DNA from 3 places in the Nocardia sp. BMG111209 genome. Region 3 is predicted to be linked to each of the others. Evidence: riboswitches for the same ligand, from Rfam matches in the RefSeq annotation. Region 3 holds a riboswitch; each other region holds the start of a gene.
The links. A riboswitch is a leader RNA that binds a small molecule or an ion and turns the genes downstream of it on or off. The one in region 3 is predicted to bind S-adenosylmethionine.
Positions count from the first base shown of each region.

Region 1: another riboswitch for S-adenosylmethionine. It lies ahead of G361_RS0140820 (homoserine O-acetyltransferase); the one in region 3 lies ahead of G361_RS0134325 (aminotransferase class V-fold PLP-dependent enzyme).
Region 2: another riboswitch for S-adenosylmethionine. It lies ahead of G361_RS0137920 (rhodanese-like domain-containing protein); the one in region 3 lies ahead of G361_RS0134325 (aminotransferase class V-fold PLP-dependent enzyme).

Region 1 is NZ_KB907310.1:609,355-615,620, reverse strand. Features, by position in the region: gene G361_RS0140830 (MFS transporter) at 1-1,376, opposite strand, end outside; gene G361_RS0140825 (TetR/AcrR family transcriptional regulator) at 1,514-2,173, shown strand; SAM riboswitch class IV at 2,228-2,340, shown strand; gene G361_RS0140820 (homoserine O-acetyltransferase) at 2,491-3,660, shown strand; gene G361_RS0140815 (DUF3017 domain-containing protein) at 3,638-3,883, opposite strand; gene G361_RS0140810 (tRNA (cytidine(34)-2'-O)-methyltransferase) at 4,030-4,494, shown strand; gene G361_RS0140805 (DUF167 family protein) at 4,513-4,755, shown strand; gene G361_RS0140800 (hypothetical protein) at 4,823-5,914, opposite strand; gene G361_RS50630 (glycoside hydrolase family 19 protein) at 5,989-6,266, opposite strand, start outside.
Region 2 is NZ_KB907309.1:1,467,154-1,473,419, reverse strand. Features, by position in the region: gene G361_RS0137930 (HAD-IIA family hydrolase) at 1-235, shown strand, start outside; gene G361_RS0137925 (O-succinylhomoserine sulfhydrylase) at 281-1,495, opposite strand; gene G361_RS0137920 (rhodanese-like domain-containing protein) at 1,524-1,946, opposite strand; SAM riboswitch class IV at 1,965-2,080, opposite strand; gene G361_RS47580 (hypothetical protein) at 2,130-2,561, opposite strand; gene G361_RS0137910 (FAD-dependent oxidoreductase) at 2,827-4,230, shown strand; gene G361_RS0137905 (amidohydrolase) at 4,316-5,179, shown strand; gene G361_RS0137900 (CaiB/BaiF CoA-transferase family protein) at 5,275-6,266, shown strand, end outside.
Region 3 is NZ_KB907309.1:682,118-688,383, forward strand. Features, by position in the region: gene G361_RS0134310 (SDR family oxidoreductase) at 1-713, opposite strand, end outside; gene G361_RS0134315 (DUF2752 domain-containing protein) at 926-1,366, shown strand; gene G361_RS0134320 (hypothetical protein) at 1,423-1,611, shown strand; gene G361_RS0134325 (aminotransferase class V-fold PLP-dependent enzyme) at 1,616-2,926, opposite strand; SAM riboswitch class IV at 2,979-3,092, opposite strand; gene G361_RS0134330 (LysE family translocator) at 3,215-3,838, shown strand; gene G361_RS0134335 (flavin reductase family protein) at 3,839-4,303, opposite strand; gene G361_RS0134340 (YbaK/EbsC family protein) at 4,447-4,920, opposite strand; gene G361_RS0134345 (TetR family transcriptional regulator) at 5,016-5,717, opposite strand; gene G361_RS0134350 (SDR family NAD(P)-dependent oxidoreductase) at 5,817-6,266, shown strand, end outside.

The DNA of each region.
Region 1 (6,266 bases), on a different contig from region 3:
TCGTAGCTGTGGATGGCCGCGCGGGCGGCGACGTGGTCGACGGTCGCGTGGTGCTCGGCATAGCGCTGCGCGACCTGCACCGAGATGCTGGTGAGCAGGGCGGTGCCGATCGCGCCGCCGACCTGCTGGGCGGCGTTGAGCAGCGCGCTGGCGACGCCGGAGTCCTCGGCCTCCACCTGATGCATGGCCGTGGTCTGCATCGAGACGAACAGCGCGCCCATGCCGAGCGCGATCAGCGAGATGGCCGGCAGCACGCTCACGCCGAAACCGGCGCCGTAGTGCAGCTGGGCCAGGTAGACCAGTCCCGCGATGCCGAGGATGCCGCCGCCGATCATCAGCGGCCGCGGGCCGATGCGGGGCAGCAGGGTGCTGGTGACCCCGGCGGAGATGATGATGCCGATCGGGAACGGCAGGAACGCGACACCGGCCTTCAGCGAGCTGTACCCGAGGGTGACCTGCAGGTAGTAGCTCAGGTTGATGAACATCGCGAACATGGCGATCGGCACCAGCAGTGCCACCAGATAGGAGCCGCCGCGGTTGATCTCACCGGGGATGTGCAACGGCAGCAGCGGGTTGACCGAACGGCGTTCGATCACGACGAAGGCCGCGAGCAGCGCGACACCGGCGATCAGCAGCGCGAGCGTGGTGGCGGCCAGCCAGCCGTCCTCGGCGGCACGGCTGAATCCGTACACGATCGAGATCAGGCCGAGGGTGACGGTCACCGCGCCGGGCACGTCGTAGCCGCCGGTCCGCGGGGCGGGCACATCGCGGATGACGAAGGCGAACGCGCCGACCAGGGCCAGCAACGCCACCGGCGTGTTGACCAGCAGGCACCAGCGCCAGTCGGCGTACTCGGTGAGCGCGCCGCCGACGATCAGGCCGATGGCCGCGCCACCGGCGGACACCCCGGCGAAGGCGCCGAAGGCCCGCGCCCGCTCGCGCGGTTCGGTGAAGGTCACCGAGACCAGCGACAGCGCCGCCGGGGCCAGCACGGCCGCGAACGCGCCCTGCAATGCCCGGCCGGCGAACAGCTCGCCGGCGTTCTGGGCCAGTCCGGCCAGGGCCGAGGCGGCGGCGAAGCCGACCAGGCCGATCAGGAACATCCGCCGGCGGCCGAGGTAGTCGGCGAGCCGGCCGCCGAGCAGCAGCAGACCGCCGAAGATGAGCGTGTACGCGGTGAGCATCCACTGCTTGTCGCCGTCACTGATGTGCAGGTCACGCTGGGCGAACGGCAGCGAGATCGTGACGATGGTGGCGTCGAGCACCACCATCAGTTGAGCCAGGGCGAGCACGCCCAGGGCCCACCACCGGGTCGAGCGACCGCGCTCGGCGTCGGTGGCCGGGGATTCGTGTACTGCGATCCCGAGGTCGGTCATGGGGGAGAACTCCTGAGTAGGAAGCAAGATGACGCCATCGTGTCACCGCCAGTCAAATGGCGTCAAGAGAAAAATGTCTGACTGCGACATTTGGCATCTCTGGTCATGAACTCGTAACACGGAGTTAGAATGCGTAGATGCTCGGCTCCTCGTCCTGTCAGCCCCGGGCCGGTCTGCGCGAACGCAAGAAGGAGCAGACCCGGCGCCGGATCATCGAAGTTGCGCTGCAGCTCTGCGACAGTCAGGGCTTCGAGGCGACGACCGTCGAGCAGATCGCCGACGCCGCCGACGTCTCGCCACGCACGGTGAACCGGTACTTCGAACTCAAAGAGGACATCATCCTGGCTCCCACCGAGGAGTGGGGCCGGCGCGTCGCCGTCGAGCTGCGCAATCAGCCCATCACCGGCAACGAACTGCTCGCGCTGCGCAATGCCCACCTGGTCGTGGCCGAGCTCAGCACCACCGACGAGACGCTGCCGTTCTCGTGGTTCCAGCAGATGCAGCGGATCATGCGGGCCAGCGCCGCGGTGCGCTCGCGCAGCATGGACTTCATCGATACCAAGACCGCCGAGCTCAACGCGGCGCTCGGCGAGCGCCTCGGCCTCGATGCCGACTCACTGACCGTACGCCTGATCGCCGCCACCTGGCACGCCGTCATCCGCACCGGTATGGAGTGCGACAGCGCGCTGGCCGAATGCCCCCCGGCGGCCGCCCCGGACCTGATGGTCCGGGCCGTGCAGGCGGCCTACGACGAGTTCCAGCGGGTGTGCGCGCGTCCGATGGCCGCTGCCGAGTAACTCCGGCGCAACCCTTTGACAGCATCGGAACGCAATCCGATACCATCCAGGGCAGGTCATGAGCACCAGCGCCAAGCCCCGGCTCGCTGGTCGGCAACCCTCCAGTTGCGGTGGGGTGCTCCGGGTGATGACCGGGCTTCCGAGAAGGCCGGAAGCAAGCGCGACGTCAGGAGCACGACCATGAGTAACCCCATTGCGCCCGGTATCGGTTGCGCCGCGGACGTATCGGGCGTTCGCCATCGCCTCGCTACCCTCGAAGGGGTGCGTGACTTCTCGTTCGCTGCGGTGTATCCCGGGTCCGGCACGGTGGCGGCGCGGTGACCGTGGACATCGACGCACGGACCGCAGCGGCCCTGTTGCCGCCCGCCGACGGCACCCTGGGCACCGTCGCCCTCGGGGATGTGCGGCTGGAGAGCGGGGCGGTCGTCCCCGACGCGATTCTCGCCGTGCAGCGCTGGGGTGAGCTGTCACCGAATCTGGACAATGTGGTGCTCGTCGAGCACGCCCTCACCGGTGACTCGCACGTGATCGGCGCGCCGGACCGCCTGCATCAGCTGGCGGGCTGGTGGGACGGCATCGTCGGACCGGGTGCGCCGCTGGACACCGACGAATGGTGTGTGATCGCCACCAACGTGCTCGGCGGCTGCAAGGGCAGCACCGGGCCGACGAGTCCCGCTCCGGACGGAAAGCCCTGGGGCACAAGGTTTCCCGAGATCTCCATCCGCGACCAGGTGACCGCCGAGGTGATGCTGGCCGATCTGCTGGGCATCGACCGGGTGGCCGCGGTGGTCGGCGGATCCATGGGCGGTATGCGGGTGCTGGAGTGGATGGTCGGGTACCCGCAGCGCGTCGGCGCCGCGCTGATCCTGGCCGTCGGCGCACGTGCCACCGCCGATCAGATCGGCACCCAGACCACCCAGATCGCGGCCATCACCGCCGATCCGGATTGGCAGGGTGGCGATTATCACGGCACCGGCCGCACGCCGCGGACCGGGATGGGCCTGGCCCGCCGCATCGCGCATCTGACCTATCGCACCGAGTTCGAGCTCGACCACCGCTTCGAGAATCAGGCCCAGCAGGGCGAGGATCCCCGGACCGGCGGCCGCTACGCGGTGCAGAGCTACCTGGAACACCAGGCCGACAAGCTGGTCGCCCGGTTCGATCCGGCCACCTACGTACTGCTCACCGAGGCGATGAACCGCCACGACGTGGGCCGCGGCCGCGGCGGCATCGAGGCCGCGCTGGCGAGTACCGCGGTGCCGTGCGTGGTGGGCGGTGTCGACTCCGATCGGCTGTACCCGCTGCGTACCCAGCAGGAGCTGGCGGATCTGCTGCCCGGTTGCCGGGGACTCGAGATCGTGCATTCCCGCGACGGGCACGACGGCTTCCTCACCGAGACCACCGCGGTCGGCAAGTTACTGGTCCAGACGATGGATCTGGCCCGATCCGCCCGCGACGGCTCGGTCAGTCGACACCCAGACTGCTGATCGTCGCGGCCAGGGTGACGATGGCCCCGCCGAGCACGGCGTAGGCCGCGATGTCGAAGGGCCTGCTGCGCACCGCCAGCAGGCCCACCCGGGCGGTCGGGACACACAGCCGCAGCGCGGCCGCCAGCAGGACCGCGCCCCCGACGAAGAACGCGCCACGCCGCCACCGATCCTCCGCGACGAACACCACCGCCACCACCAGCACCGCCACCACCAGCGACATCGGCAGGTGGGTGCGGAAGAACCGCCCGACTGCTGCGGAGCGCGACGGCAGGGTCACAGGGGTCTCGGTCACGTTCCGATTCTCGCATCCCCGCCCGGGTCGGGGCGGGTCGCTCGATCGCGGACCGGCCGGGGATACTGGCCCGCGTGCTTCATCTGGTGTTCTTCGAACCTCGCATACCACCGAACACGGGTAACGCGATCCGGCTGGTCGCCGGCACCGGGTGCGAACTACATCTGATCGAACCGCTCGGATTCGATCTGTCCGAGCCGAAGCTCCGGCGCGCCGGACTGGACTACCACGACCTCGCGTCGGTGCGGGTGCACCGGGATCTGGCGGCCGCCTGGGCGGCGATCACACCGGAACGGGTGTTCGCGTTCACCGCACGCGCCACCCGCCGCTACACCGATATCGAGTACCGCCGGGGCGATGTCCTGCTGTTCGGGCCGGAACCCACCGGGCTGCCCGACGAGGTGATCGCCGACCCGCTCGTCACCGACGGGGTGCGCATCCCGATGCTGCCCGGCCGGCGCTCGATGAACCTGTCGAACGCGGCGGCGGTCGCCGTGTACGAGGCGTGGCGGCAGCTGGGGTTCCCGGGTGGCGTGTGACACCGATCGGAGCCGCCGGTGCCGACGGTGATCCGGGTGGTCGTCAAGCCCAACAGCAGCAAGGGTCCGCTGGTGCAGACGGCGGCGGACGGCACGCTGCAGGTGTACGTGCGCGCTCCGGCGGTCGAGGGCAAGGCCAACCGGGCCGCCGCCGAGGCGCTGGCCCGGCACTTCCGTGTTCCCAAGAGCGCGGTGCGACTGACCGGCGGCGCCACCTCCCGGTTCAAGCGGTTCGAGATCGACCTGCCCGCTCAGGGATAAGGACGGATTGCCCGCTCAGGGATAGGGAACGGCTTGCCCGCTCAGGGGTAGAGGACGGCTTGCCCGCTCAGGGGTAGGGCAGGCGGACCTCGAGCACATCGTGCGCCAGTACCCGGACCTCGTCGTCCGTGGCCAGCACCAGTTCACCGGTGTGCTCGGTGTGCACGCGATCGTGGTCGCCGCGCCGCAGCTGGACCGTTGCCGACGGTGTGAGGGTGAGATGCCGGAGCACGTCGTCACCACCGCGGCGCTCCCATCCCGCGCCGCGCCGCGACCAGACCACACCGGCGGTCGGCCGGTCCGGAGTGCCCGGCTGCCACTGCAATTCGGCGACGGTGAGCACCCCGGCGTCCCAGCGGACGTCGATCAGGATCGAACAGCCGGCGTCCGGTGGCAGGTCGAGCCGTTCCGGCCGGGCGGCGGACAGCTCCATCCACAGCAATCTCGCGGTGCCGCAGGTCTTTCCGTCGCGCTGATAACCCGGCATGGCCAGTTCCCGGCCCGACGGGTGCAGGGCGACCCGATCGACCGCGGTGTTGACTCCGTCGATCCGGCCGAGGGGACGTACGGCACCGGTATCGGTCTCGGCCGAGAAGAGATGGGTCAGACCCCAGCTCGCTCCCGGCGGGGACTCGGTCTCGGCGAGCACCAGTGTCCGATCGTCGGCGGCCAGCAGCCGCGCCACGCCCAGCAGGTTGCCCGGAGCAACCGGATCCTCCGGAGGTGGCAGCGAAATCGTCACGCGCACAGCTGGATTCGGTTCGTGCAGATCCGCCTGCACGAAGTCGCCGGGCGGGCGCCACCAGCCGACGGTCGTATCGTGCAGCGGGAACACCCGGTCACAGCGGCAGTCGATCGAGCCGGGCAGCATCGTGCCGCCGCGGGCCTCCACCGCCCGCACCGTACCCGTGGCATCCAGTGCGTAGACGTGCGAATTGTCCCGGGTGAAACCGGCATCGGTGTAGTGGCCGGGATGCCGCGCGATCATGCGATCCCGAGTCGCCAGCACGATCTCGCTGGCGGAACGGAATACGAACGGACGCTCCGGCGGGCCGACGGCGACACTGCCGCGCAACGCCACGCCGGAGCGCCCGGCGCCCGGGAGCGGCAGCCGTACGGCACAACCGGTGGCGAACAGCAACCACACGATCGCCGACACCACGGCAACCCGGCGACCGCGCGGAAATCGGCAGGCGCACAACGGAAATACCCGGCGCCGTACCGGCCCGCCGATCATCGGAGCACCTCCAGCGCGCGCCGGTAGAAACTCTCCCGTTCGGCCAGGCCGTTGTGACCACCGTTGACCGCGGCCGTGACGGCCGCGAAATCACCGAGGTCGGCGAGAACGTTGATCGCGCGGGAACTCCAATACCATTGCGCGACACGGAATCCGATATCCGGACGGGCCGCCGACGCCGGATCGCCCTCCAGATCCAACCCGAGGGCATGGCCGGCGTCGCGATAGTTGCCACGCCCCGTCAGCTGGATCGGGCCGCGGCCGTGGAACAACG
Region 2 (6,266 bases), 790 kb from region 3:
GATGATGCGATCGGCGTTGCGCCGCATCGGCGCTCATTCGCAGTCCACGGTGATGATCGGCGACCGGATGGACACCGATGTGATCGCCGGGCTGGAGGCGGGGATGCGGACGATCCTGGTGATGTCGGGCATCTCCACCCGCGCCTCGTTCGAACAGTTCCCCTACCGCCCCACGGTGGTGCTGGATTCGGTGGCCGATCTGGTCGGCCGCACCTCGAATCCGTTCGCCGGCTGAGGGATTCGGTGGCGTCCGCCGGACGCGAACGCCACCGGTACCGGCTCAGCCCAGCGCGTGATCCAGATCGCCGAGCAGATCGTCGATATCCTCCAGGCCCACCGAGATCCGCAGCACGCCGTCCGTGATCCCCACGGCCGCACGGCCTTCCGCACCCATCGCGCGATGCGTGGTGGTCGCCGGATGGGTGATGAGGGTCTTGGAATCACCGAGGTTGTTCGAGATGTCCACGATGCGAAGGCGATTGAGCACCTCGAAGGCGCGCTTCTTGCCCTCGTCCGGATTGGCCGCCAGTTCGAAGGTGACGACCGTACCGCCGCCGCTCATCTGACTGCGCGCCAGATCGTACTGCGGATGTGACTGCAGGAACGGGTATTTCGTCCAGGACACGGCCGGATGCTGTTCCAGGAACTCCGCGATCCGCAGCGCCGAGGTGGCCGACTGCATCACGCGCAGCGGCATCGTCTCCAGGCCCTTGAGCAGCGTCCACGCGTTGAAGGGGCTCAGCGCCGGACCGGTGTGCCGCATGAGGTTCTTGACCGGGCCGTCGATGTAGTCCTTCGCACCGAGGATGGCCCCGCCGAGCACCCGGCCCTGACCGTCGATGTGCTTGGTGCCGGAGTACACCACCACATCCGCACCCAGCGGCAGGCTGCGCTGCAACAGCGGGGTCGCGAAGACGTTGTCCAGCACCACCTTCGCGCCCGCGGCGTGCGACAGTTCGGTGACCCGGCGCACATCGACCAGGGTCTGCATCGGATTGGACGGGGTCTCGAAGAACACCGCGGTGGTCGGCACCGACAGCGCCTGCTCCCACTGGTCCAGATCCTCACCGTCGACGAAGACGGTCTCCACACCCCAGCGCGGCAGGATCTCGTTGCACACCACGAAACAGGAGCCGAACAGGCTGCGCGCGGCCACCAGCCGATCGCCCGCGGCGAGCAGCGCGGCCAGTGCGGTGAACACCGCCGACATGCCGCTGGCGGTGGCGAAACAGGCCTCGGCGCCCTCGAGCAGGCGCAGCCGCTCCTCGAACATCGCGACCGTCGGATTGCCGTAGCGGGAGTAGACGAAGTGCTCGACGTCGCCGGTGAACGCGGCCTCGGCCGCCTCGGCGCTCTCGTAGACGAATCCGGACGACAGATACAGCGCCTCGGAGGTCTCCTCGAAACCGGAGCGCCGCAGTCCACCCCGGACTCCCAGCGTCGCCGGGCCGACACCCGAGGGCAACGGCTTCTCGAACGCTCCACCCGTGATCATGCCTGTCTCCCTTCGGTTTCCGCCGCGATCACGACTGCCGCCACGGCAGTCCATGCGCCCGCCAGCCGGCGGCGCCACGATGGGCCTGCTCGTCCAGCGCGCCCTCGAAACCCTCGAGCACGTTGTAGGACGGGGCGAAGCCGGCCGCGGTGGCCGCCGTCGCCGCGCCGATCGACCGCTGACCGGAACGGCAGAGGAAGACGACCGGGGCATCGCTGCCCTCGGCGCGCCCGGCGAGCGCCTGCTTCAGCTGATCGACGAAGGCCTCGTTGCGCGCGCCACCGAGATCGACCCATTCGATCAGCGCCGTCGGCCGGTCGATCGAGGCGGTGTCGGGCACCCCGACGAACCGCCACTCGGCCTCGGTGCGCACATCCACCAGCACCGCATCCGGGTTGTCCCGCAACAATTCCCACGCCTGCAGTGGGGTGATATCGCCTGCGTAGCTCATCTGTCGAACCTCCTCGAGAATCCGCACTTGCCGCACCGGGAGCCGGTGCGCGGCCAGGTCGTCACCCGGAGCACCCCGCCGCGAAAGAGGGTTGCCGACCAGCGAGCCGGGGCTTGACGCTGGTACTCATGACCTGCAAAGAGATTGCCCGGTGATCGGGTTGCCTGTCAAACTCCGACGGCCTCAATCGCACACGCGCCAGACCCCGCCGGAGCGGGTCAGCGACCAGGTGCCCGACGACTCCTTCCCGTCCACCGAACCGGTCACGGTCACCTTGCCGTGATCGCCGTCGATACTCGGATCGGCGAGCCGGACGAGATCGACCTTCTTCCCCGCGGCGGCGGCGAGCGGCGAACGCGCCGGATCGAATCCGGCACAGGCCGCCGCGGTCAGCTTCGCGGGATCGGCGGCGTTCCAGGCGTCGGCGTAATCGCGCACCGCGGTGGCCATCTTGTCGGAATCTGTGAGGTTTCTCTCGGCGGGCCGGGTCGCCTCGAGGACCACCACGGCCACGAGCACCACCAGGGCGATCGCGAAGGCCGCCAGGAAAGGCAGGGCGGACCGGGTCTTTTCCCGCTGATCGATGACGACGGGTTCCTCGTCGGGCGTGGTCATGGCATTGATCATCCCTGGTCGCCCGGTGTGTCGGGAGTCACGCCCGGCATTTCCCGCCGGGGGCGGGGGAACGGAGGCGATAGCCGTCACCGATAGAATCTTCGGGAACTGGCGGCCGCCGCGGCGCCAACCGGATCCTTGCAGCAACGATGCAGCATCGATGGGATGTCGGGGACGCCGGGGGGAGCCCGTCCGAGCGTCAACTTAGCCTAAGCTAAGAAAGACGGCTGAGACCAGAGTTTCCAACCAGAGGGTGCGCCTGAGAATGACCGAACACAGCGCCGATCGACAGAGTGCGGATCGCCCGTTGCGCATCGCCATCGTGGGTGCCGGACCGGCGGGCATCTATGCCGCCGACGCCTTGATGAAGTCCGATGCCGAGGTGAGCATCGATCTGTACGAGCGGATGCCCGCACCGTTCGGCCTGATCCGCTACGGCGTCGCGCCGGACCATCCGCGGATCAAGGGCATCGTCACCGCGCTGCACAAGGTTCTCGACAAGCCGCAGGTCCGCCTGCTCGGCAACATCGACTACGGCAGCGACATCACCCTCGAGGATCTGCGCAGGTTCTACGACGCGGTCATCTTCTCCACCGGCGCCAACGCCGACCGCGCCCTCCCGATCCAGGGCATCGATCTGGAGGGCTCCTTCGGCGCCGCGGATTTCGTCTCCTGGTACGACGGCCACCCCGACGTCCCCCGCAGCTGGCCCCTGGAGGCCGAGAAGGTCGCCGTCCTCGGCGTCGGCAACGTCGCCCTCGACGTCGCGCGCGTCCTCGCCAAGACCGGTGACGAACTGCTCCCGACGGAGATCCCGCCGAACGTCTACGCGGGCCTGCGCGCCAACAAGGCCCTCGAGGTCCACGTATTCGGCCGCCGCGGTCCCGCGCAGGCCAAGTTCACCCCGCTCGAGCTGCGGGAACTGGACCACTCTCCCAATATCGAGGTCATCGTCGACCCGGAGGACATCGACTACGACGAGGGTTCGGAAGCCGCGCGCCGGCATTCGAAGCAGGCCGATATGGTCTGCAACACCCTCGAGCAGTGGGCCATCCGCGACGTCGGCGCTCGCCCGCACAAGTTGTTCCTGCACTTCTTCGAGAGCCCCGCGGAGATCCTCGGCGACGAGCACGGCAAGGTCGCGGGCCTGCGCACCGAACGCACCGCGCTCGACGGCACCGGCAACGTGAAGGGCACCGGCGAGTTCAACACCTGGGACGTGCAGGCGGTCTACCGCGCCGTCGGCTACCTGTCGCAGAACATCGCCCAGCTGCCGTTCGACGACCAGGCGGGCACCGTCCCGAACGAGGCCGGCCGGGTGCTGGCCGACGAGCACGCCGACGGCGACGGCCGCTACCTGCCCGGCACCTATGTCACCGGCTGGATCAAGCGCGGCCCGGTCGGCCTGATCGGTCACACCAAGGGCGACGCGAACGAGACCATCGCCTGCCTGCTCGACGACGCCCCGAATTTCACCCCCGCCCCGGAACCGGAACCGGACGCGGTGACCGGCTGGCTGGAGAGCAAGGGCATCCCGTTCACCACCTGGGCCGGTTGGTACCGCCTCGACGCCCACGAACGCGCCCTCGGCGAACCGCAGGGCCGCGAGCGGGTGAAGGTCGTCGAACGAGACGAAATGCTCGCGGCGAGCGAACCGCACAAGCGCTGATCACCGGATATCGATAGTCGTCCGGCATCCCCCCGGCGAGTCGCCCGGATCCCCATCCGTCCCCGTCTCGAGGCATGCTGATCACGTGTTCGATGCCCATTTCCACATCGTCGACCCGCGGTTCCCGTTGGTCGTGAACGAGGGCTACCTGCCGCCGCCCTACACCATCGCCGACTATCGAAAGCGCATGGCGCACTTCGATGTCGACGGTGGTGCGGTGGTCAGCGGTTCGTTCCAGGGCACCGATCAGAGCTTCCTGCGGGCGGCGCTGACCGAGCTCGGGCCGGGCTGGGTCGGGGTGACCAATCTGCACCCCGACACCACCGACGAGCAGATCCTGGAACTGCACCGCCACGGCGTGCGGGCGCTGCGATTCAACCTGAAACGCGCCGCCGGCGATATCGTCACCCTGACCCAGCAGGCGCGCCGCGCCTGGGACCTGGTCCGCTGGCATGTCGAGCTCTACATCGACGGATCCACCCTGGGCTCGCTGCAACCGGTGATCAGCAAGCTGCCCGCGCTGTCGGTGGACCACCTGGGCATGTCCGACGAATGCCTGCCCTACCTGCTGAATCTGGTGGATCGCGGCGCCAAGGTGAAGGCGTCCGGCTTCGGCCGGGTGGCGATGAACGTCCCCCGCGCGCTGCGCCGCATCCACGCGGTCAGCCCGCGGGCGCTGATGTTCGGCACCGACCTGCCCGGCATCCGCACCGGCCGCGCCTTCCGCGACTCCGATATCGGCCTGATCGCCGACACCATCGGCACCGATATGTACCGGGTGCTGGACGACAACGCCCGCGCCTTCTATGGTCTGCCGGTCAAGGCGGTGCCCACCGACCCGGCCACCACCACCCGGCCGCTACCGGCCGTCGGCCCGTCCACCCTCCGCCTGCACCGCGACGAACTGCCCTCCGGTGACGACACCCGGCCGCTGCCGATCATCGAGTAACGTCACGGTCCCGACCGGCGGACCGGCTTGTTGTCCGGATGCCAACAGTCCGTTATGGTCCGGACGTAGGCATCGAGGACGAACCGAGGTAGGTCGTGAGCACTCCATCCACCGCGAAACAGGGACCGCTGGCGGGCATCAGGATTGTCGAACTGGCCGGTATCGGCCCCGGTCCGCACGCGGCGCTGCTGCTGGCCGATCTGGGCGCCGACGTGGTGCGGGTCCAGCGTCCCGGAATGCTGCCGGGCGTCATGGACCGGCCGCAGTGGCGGGGCCGCACCATCGTCGAGGCCAATCTGAAGGATCCGGCCGAGATCGAGAAGGTGCTGACGCTCATCGACAAGGCCGATGTGCTGATCGAGGGCTTCCGCCCCGGCGTCACCGAGCGCATGGGCCTCGGCCCGGAGACGACCCTGGCGCGCAATCCCGGCCTGGTGTACGGCCGGATGACCGGCTGGGGCCAATCCGGCCCGCTGGCCGACCGCGCGGGCCACGACATCAACTACATCTCCCTCACCGGTGTGCTGAATGCCATCGGCCGCAAGGGTGAACGACCGGTGCCGCCGCTGAACATGGTGGGCGACTTCGGCGGTGGGTCGATGTTCCTCGTGATGGGTGTGCTGGCGGCCCTGGTCGAACGGGCGAAGTCCGGCCGCGGCCAGGTGATCGATGCCGCGATGGTCGATGGCGCCCTTGCCCTTTCGCACATGATCTGGGGTATGCGCGGCATGGGCCTGTGGTCCGACGAGCGCGGCACCAACCTGCTCGACACCGGCATGTCGTTCTACGACACCTACGAGACCTCCGACGGCGGCTACATGGCGGTCGGCCCGATCGAGGGCCAGTTCTACGCGGAACTGTTGCGCGGCTTGGAGATCGACCCGGAGGGCCTGCCCCACCAACTCGACCCCGCCTCCCAGGACCAGCTGCGGAAACTGTTCACGGAGAAGTTCAAGAGCCGCACCCGCGACGAATGGACCGCCGTCTTCGCCGGCACCGACGCCTGCGTCACCCCGATCCTCACCTTCACCGAGGCCGAGGAGAACGAACACCTCACCGCCCGCGGCAGCCTGATCGAGATCGAAGG
Region 3 (6,266 bases):
TAGCCACCGGCCGGTGACGACAGATACACGATGCCCGCCGCGATCTCCCACGGCTCGCCCAGCCGGTGCAGCGGCGTGGCGGTCTCCATCGTCTCCTTGATCGCCGGTTGCGAGGCGACCACGTCCAGCGCGGAGGTGAGCACCGAGCCGACCGCGATCGCGTTCACCCGGATCCGCGGGGCCAGATCGGTGGCGGCCAGCCGCGTCCAGTGCGCCAGCGCGGCCTTGGCGGTGCCGTAGGCGAGATAGCCCCGGCCCGGCGTGCGGCCCATCATCGAGGAGATGTTGACCACCGATCCGCCGCCCCCGGTCAGCATGTGCGGCACCGCCGCGCGGGTCAGCGCGTGCGCGGTGGCGACGTTGAAGTGGAACGCCCGCTCCAGATATCCCGGCGTCGTGGTCAGGAAAGTGTTGGGTGCGGTCCCGCCGACGTTGTTGACGACGATATCGATCCGCCCGAGTTCGGCGGCCGCGGTCTCCGCCAGCCCCGCGACCGCGTCCAGATCGGAGAGATCGGCGGCTACGGTCACCACCCGGCGGCCCAGCGCGCGGATCTTGCCCGCGACCTCCTCGAGCTGTTCGGCCGTGCGCGCGGCGATCAGCACATCGGCCCCGGCCTCGGCCAGGCCCAGCGCGGCCGCGGCGCCGATCCCGCGCCCGGCGCCGGTGACGACGGCGACCCGGCCGTCCACACGGAAGTTGTCCAGAATCATTGCGGGGTTCCTCCTCCGACCGACCGTGCGCGCCCGAGCTGTGCTCGAAAAGCCTTGGCGTACCGACGAACTCACCCACCCCACCGGAGCGGCGTGACGACCGTCACAGAGCAGTCTTTAGAACAAGTTCTAGTCTGTCAAGGGTCGGTGCCGGATCGCGGGATCGGAACCACCTGGCGAGACCCGGCCTGCCCTCGCTACCGTGGACGACTGTGGACACCGCAGCCGCACCGCCGGCCGAAACCCGCACCGGCTGGGTCACTCTGGGGCAGCCGGCCCTCATCGCCGGCGGGCTCGCCGCCGCCGTCGCGGTCCTGCACTTCCGCGATCCGCACGTCTCCGGCTCCTACGGCTACTGCCCGTTCTACGCGCTGACCGGGTATTGGTGCCCGGGGTGCGGCGGGCTGCGCGCGATGCACAACCTCAGCGAGGGTCACGTACTCGACGCGATCCACAGCAATATCCTGCTGCTCCCGCTGACGGTGGCGTTCGTGGTGTGGTGGGTGCACCTGGTGGTGAACCGATGGAACGGCCGGCGCCGGCCGTTCCCGTTCCACGCCGGTCCGATCACCCTCGCGGTGTCGCTGGCGCTGCTGGCGGTGTTCAGTGTGCTGCGCAACACGCCGTGGGGCAGCTGGCTGGCGCCGGTGTGACCCGGCCGACGGCGTGGTGACCGTGACATCCGCCCGGTACTGGGCATGCTGACGGCATGATCGATTCCCTGAAGAACCGGGTGCGCGAGAAGTTGATGCGACAGCTCCGGGAGGACGGGCCCTACGATCCGGACCTGGACGATCCCCGTCTGGTCGCCGTGGCGACCGACCTCGACGCACTGGAGTCGGTCGCCGACGACGACCCGCTGGTGGAGCAGCTCGCCGAACGCTATCTGGTGTTCTGACCGTTCAGAAGGAACACGGCGCCGCACCGCCGGCGTCCTGAGCGGTCAGCCGTGGCCGGGTCTCCGGCTGGGGATTCCAGTGGCCGTCCGCGCACGTGTACTCCCACGACGGCCCCCGCCGCACCAGCACATCGATCGCGTCGACCAGACGATCCACATCGGCCGCGGTGGTGCCCAGGCCGATACTGGCCCGGATCGCGCCGTCGACGCCGAGCCGGGCGAGCAGCGGATGCGCGCAGAATCGGCCGTCGCGCACCCCGATCCCGTGTTCGGCGGACAGATACGCCGCCACCCGGCCCGGTTCGACACCGTCGAGGGTGAAGGTCACGATGCCGACGCTGTCGGCGCTGTCCGACCAGATGCGCAGGAAGCGCACCCCCGCGATACCGCCCAGCCCCTCGCGCAGCCGGATCGCCAGCCGCCGCTCGTGTTCGGTGGCCCGCTCCTGCAGTTCGGTGAGCGCATCACAGGCCGCGGCCAGGGCCGCCACGCCGAGGACATTCGGCGATCCGGCCTCGTGCCGCTGCGGCGCGGGCGCCCAGTCGACACCGGTCGTGCGGACCTCTCGGACCGCCCCGCCGCCGGCCAGGTACGGCTCGGCGGCATCCAGCCAATCCCGGCGGCCCACCAGCACTCCCGCGCCGAACGGCGCGTACAGCTTGTGCCCGGAAAAGGCGAGGTAGTCGATTCCGCTGTGCCGCAGGTCGATTCGCCGATGCGGCGCCAATTGCGCGGCATCCACCAGGATTCGGGCCCCGCACTCGTGCGCGACGGTCGCGAGCCGTTCCAGCGGCAGCACCTCACCGGTGACGTTCGACGCACCCGTGATGGCAAGCAGCGCAGCGGGTTTGGTACACAGCTCCGCGACCACCCGGCGGATCGTCTCGGCCACGGTGTCGGCGGCCCGGACCACCCGCCGCCCGTGCCGCAGCCACGGCAGGAAGTTGGCGTGATGTTCGATGTCGAGCACCACGGTATCGCCGGGTACGCAGGCGGCCAGCAGGTTCAGCGAGTCCGTGGTGTTGCGGGTGAACACCACGACCTGGTCGTCGGTACAGCCCAGGAACCGGGACACCGAGGTCCGGGCGGCCTCGTAGCAGTCGGTGGAGATCCGCGAGGCGTATCCGGCCCCGCGATGCACGCTCGCGTAGTAGGGCAGCAACTCCGACACCCGGTCGGTGACCTGTGCCAGGGCCGGGGCGCTGGCGGCGTAGTCGAAATTCGCGTAGCGCACGGTGCCACCGGACACCAGCGGAACCTGCAGGTCGGCGCCGGATACCTGGGCGGCACAGGTCGGGTCGAGAACAGCGGTCATCACGCAATCCCTTCGGTTCGGGGACTCCGGAAACGACGAGGAAAAAAGTCGGAGTCCGCGCTTGCCGAGCCCGGTCGGGCTGCGGCCCGGTCGTCACCCGGAGCACCCCGCCGCGGAGGAGGGTTGCCGGCCAGCAAGCCGGGGCTTGACGCTGGCACTCATGACCTGAGCTGAAGATAGGCACTGGCCCGAACCCTTGTCAAGATTCGGACGTGTCGCCGCGCATGTCCGGGGGGACTCGCCGTAATCGCCTTGCCATCCCGATCCGACCTGCGCTTATATCGAACGGTGACCGTCTCCCTGCTGCTCGGATTCACCGGACTGTGCGTACTGCTGGCCATCACCCCCGGCCCGGACACCTTCCTGGTCCTGCGCTTCTCGATCGCCGGGCGCCGGCACGGGATCGCGGCGGCGCTCGGTTCCGCGGTCGGTGGCATCGTCTGGGCAACCGTGGTCGCGGCCGGGGTGGCGGCCCTGCTCGAGCAATCTGCGACCGCCTACCGCGCGGTGAAGGTGGTCGGCGGAATCTACTTGATATATCTCGGAATTCGGACGCTGATCGAACATCGCCGGGCCCGCGCGGACGGCGAGCCGGCGGACACCCGGGCCAGCACGGCGACCGTGCCGTCCGCATTCAGCGCGGGCCTGCTGTCGTGCCTGCTGAATCCGAAGGTCGGATTGTTCTATCTGGCGGTGCTCCCGCAGTTCCTCACGACGGTCACCTTCCTGAACGCGCTGGCGCTCGGCGCGATCGAATCGACGGTCGCCGCCGTCGAGATGGTACTGCTGGCGACGCTGGCCGCCCGCGCGATCGAACTGCTGCGGCGGCCGCGCACCCGGGCCCGGCTGGAACAGATCAGCGCGGGCGTGCTGACGGCGCTGGGCATCGGCACCGCGGCGTCGGCGGCCTGATCAGTCCAGGGCGGTGGCCCGGTGATAGGCGCCGTTGTAGTACAGCAGCGGCGCGGCCAGGGGCGCGGCGCCGGTCTCGTCGTGCACCCGGGTCACCAGGCCCACGACCAGGGTGTGGTCACCGATCGCGAAACGTTCCCACACGGTCGCCCGCACCCAGAGCGGCGTCCCGTGCAGCACCGGCTCGCCGGAGTCGAGCGTGGTCCACAGCGCGGGTTCGCTGAACCGCTGTCCGGCCTCCCGGGAGAACCGCCGCGCCAGCTCCTGCTGATGCTCGCCGAGGAAGTGCACGACCAGCGAATCCGCGCCCAGCATCGACGCGATGCTGGAGGAGGTGTGCGCGATGTTGAACGAGATCAGCGGCGGCTCGAGCGACAGCGAGGCGAACGAGGTGGCGGTGAACCCCACCGGCCCGTCCGCACCCGCGAGCGTGACGATGGTCACACCGGCCGGATAATGCCGCATGGCCGACCGGTACTGCTCGGCCGGAATGCCGTCCGAGCCCACGGACGCCCGTAGTTCCGCGTCGGGAGATCTGCTCACAGTTCCAAACTACGTCGCGCGATCGCGACCCTCGCCGGGAGGACGGATGACCGGCGTCACACCGCCTAGTCGACGTCGATCGACAGCCCCGCGGTGATCCGCACCAACTCCGGGAACGAGGTGCGGAAGACGGTGTTCGGATGGCCTCCGGCCGCCCACAGCTCCCGGTATTCCGACAGCGCATTGTCCACGTAGGTGGGCAGATTCGTGGGATGGCCCACCGGCGCGATACCGCCGATCGGCTGCCCGGTCACCTCCCGGGCGGTCGCCGCCGGGGCGGGCGTCAGCGTCCCTTCCAGCCGGTCCCCGGTCCGGGCCAGATCCACCCCGTGCGCCCCGGAAACCAGCAGCAACACCGGTTCGTCGTCGAGCAGGTACACCATCGACTCCGTGATCGCGCCGACGTCCACCCCGAGCGCCCGCGCCGCCTGTTCAGCGGAATGCGTGGGCTCGGTTTGCGTGATGATCACCCCGTGATGCCCACGTGCGATGAGCGTGTCCGACACCCGAGATGCGACCGGAGGCAACGACCTGCGCATGGCACCAGAGTAGAGGGGCAAGCTGTGCCCCGCCGACCGGGCGATCGAATCCGACACCACCGCAACGGCATTCCCACGGCAACCGGGAGCCGCACTCACTCCTCGACGACCACGTCCGGTAGCGGCTCGCCGGTGGTCCGCCGCACACTCGGCCGCGCACCCACGGCGACGGCCGTGAGCAGCGTCGTGAGCTGCTCGCGGAAACGCAATGCGCTGTGCGCCCACCGCGGTTGCTCCTCGTACAGCCGGCGCAGCGTCTCGGTCGGCTGGGACAGCTGGTACAGGTACGCCCCGATGGTCATCGCACCCGTCAGCACGAGCTGCGCCGCGACCTTGTCGAGGTCGGCGGACGCCGCGACCACGGCCGCGACCATCGCGTCGTAGGCGCTGCCGGCGGCGAACTTGTACTGCCGCGCCCGCTCGATCCGCACCGCACCCTCCAGACTCAGGGCGACGTGGGTGAGCAGATCGCAGAACAGCGGCAACCGCACCATCGACTCGGCGACGAGGACGGCGATCCGGTCGGCCTCCAGGCCACGCGCCGCACCGAGCTCGGCCAGCAGCCCGTCCCGCCAGTCCGCCCACCCGTCCTGCGCGAGTTCGAGCAGCAGCTCCTCCCGCGATTCGAAATACCGCCGCAAGGCGGAGGGATGCAGCCCGACCCGCGCGGTCACCGCGGTCAGCGTGACCTCGCGCACCCCCTGCTCCACCGCCAGCTCCCGCGCGGCCGCCAGCAGCGCGGTTTTCCGCAGTTCCTTGTCCTGCACCGATCGGGCGCGTTGCCTCGTCGAACCCACCCCCACACGATAACGCAAGGCCATTGACTTAACCGTGGGATCGGCCTATCGTCTATAACGCAAGCACATTGCGTTACCCGTCAGAGAGGACTCACCACCGTGAGCTCGGTATTCTTCGTCACCGGTTCTTCGCGCGGGCTCGGCCGTCAGATCGTCGAGCAGGCGCTGGACGCCGGTCACCGCGTGGTCGCCACCGCCCGCAACCCGCGCTCGCTCGACGACCTCGCCGAGAAGTACGGCGACCGCATCCACGTCGAGGCGCTGGACGTCACCGACCCGGCCGCCGCCGAAACAGCTGTCGCCAACGGCGTCGCCGCCTTCGGCCGCCTGGATGTCGTGGTCAACAATGCCGGTCAGGGCGACCGCGTCGCACTGGAGGACACCACACTGGAGGTCTTCCGCCGGCAGATCGAAACCAATTTCCTCGGCACCGTCTACGTCACCAAGGCGGTGGTGCCGATCCTGCGCAAGCAGGGCGGCGGAAGGATCATCCAGATCTCCTCGGTCGGCGGTCGCGTCGGCGGCCCCGGCATGACCGCCTACCAGTCC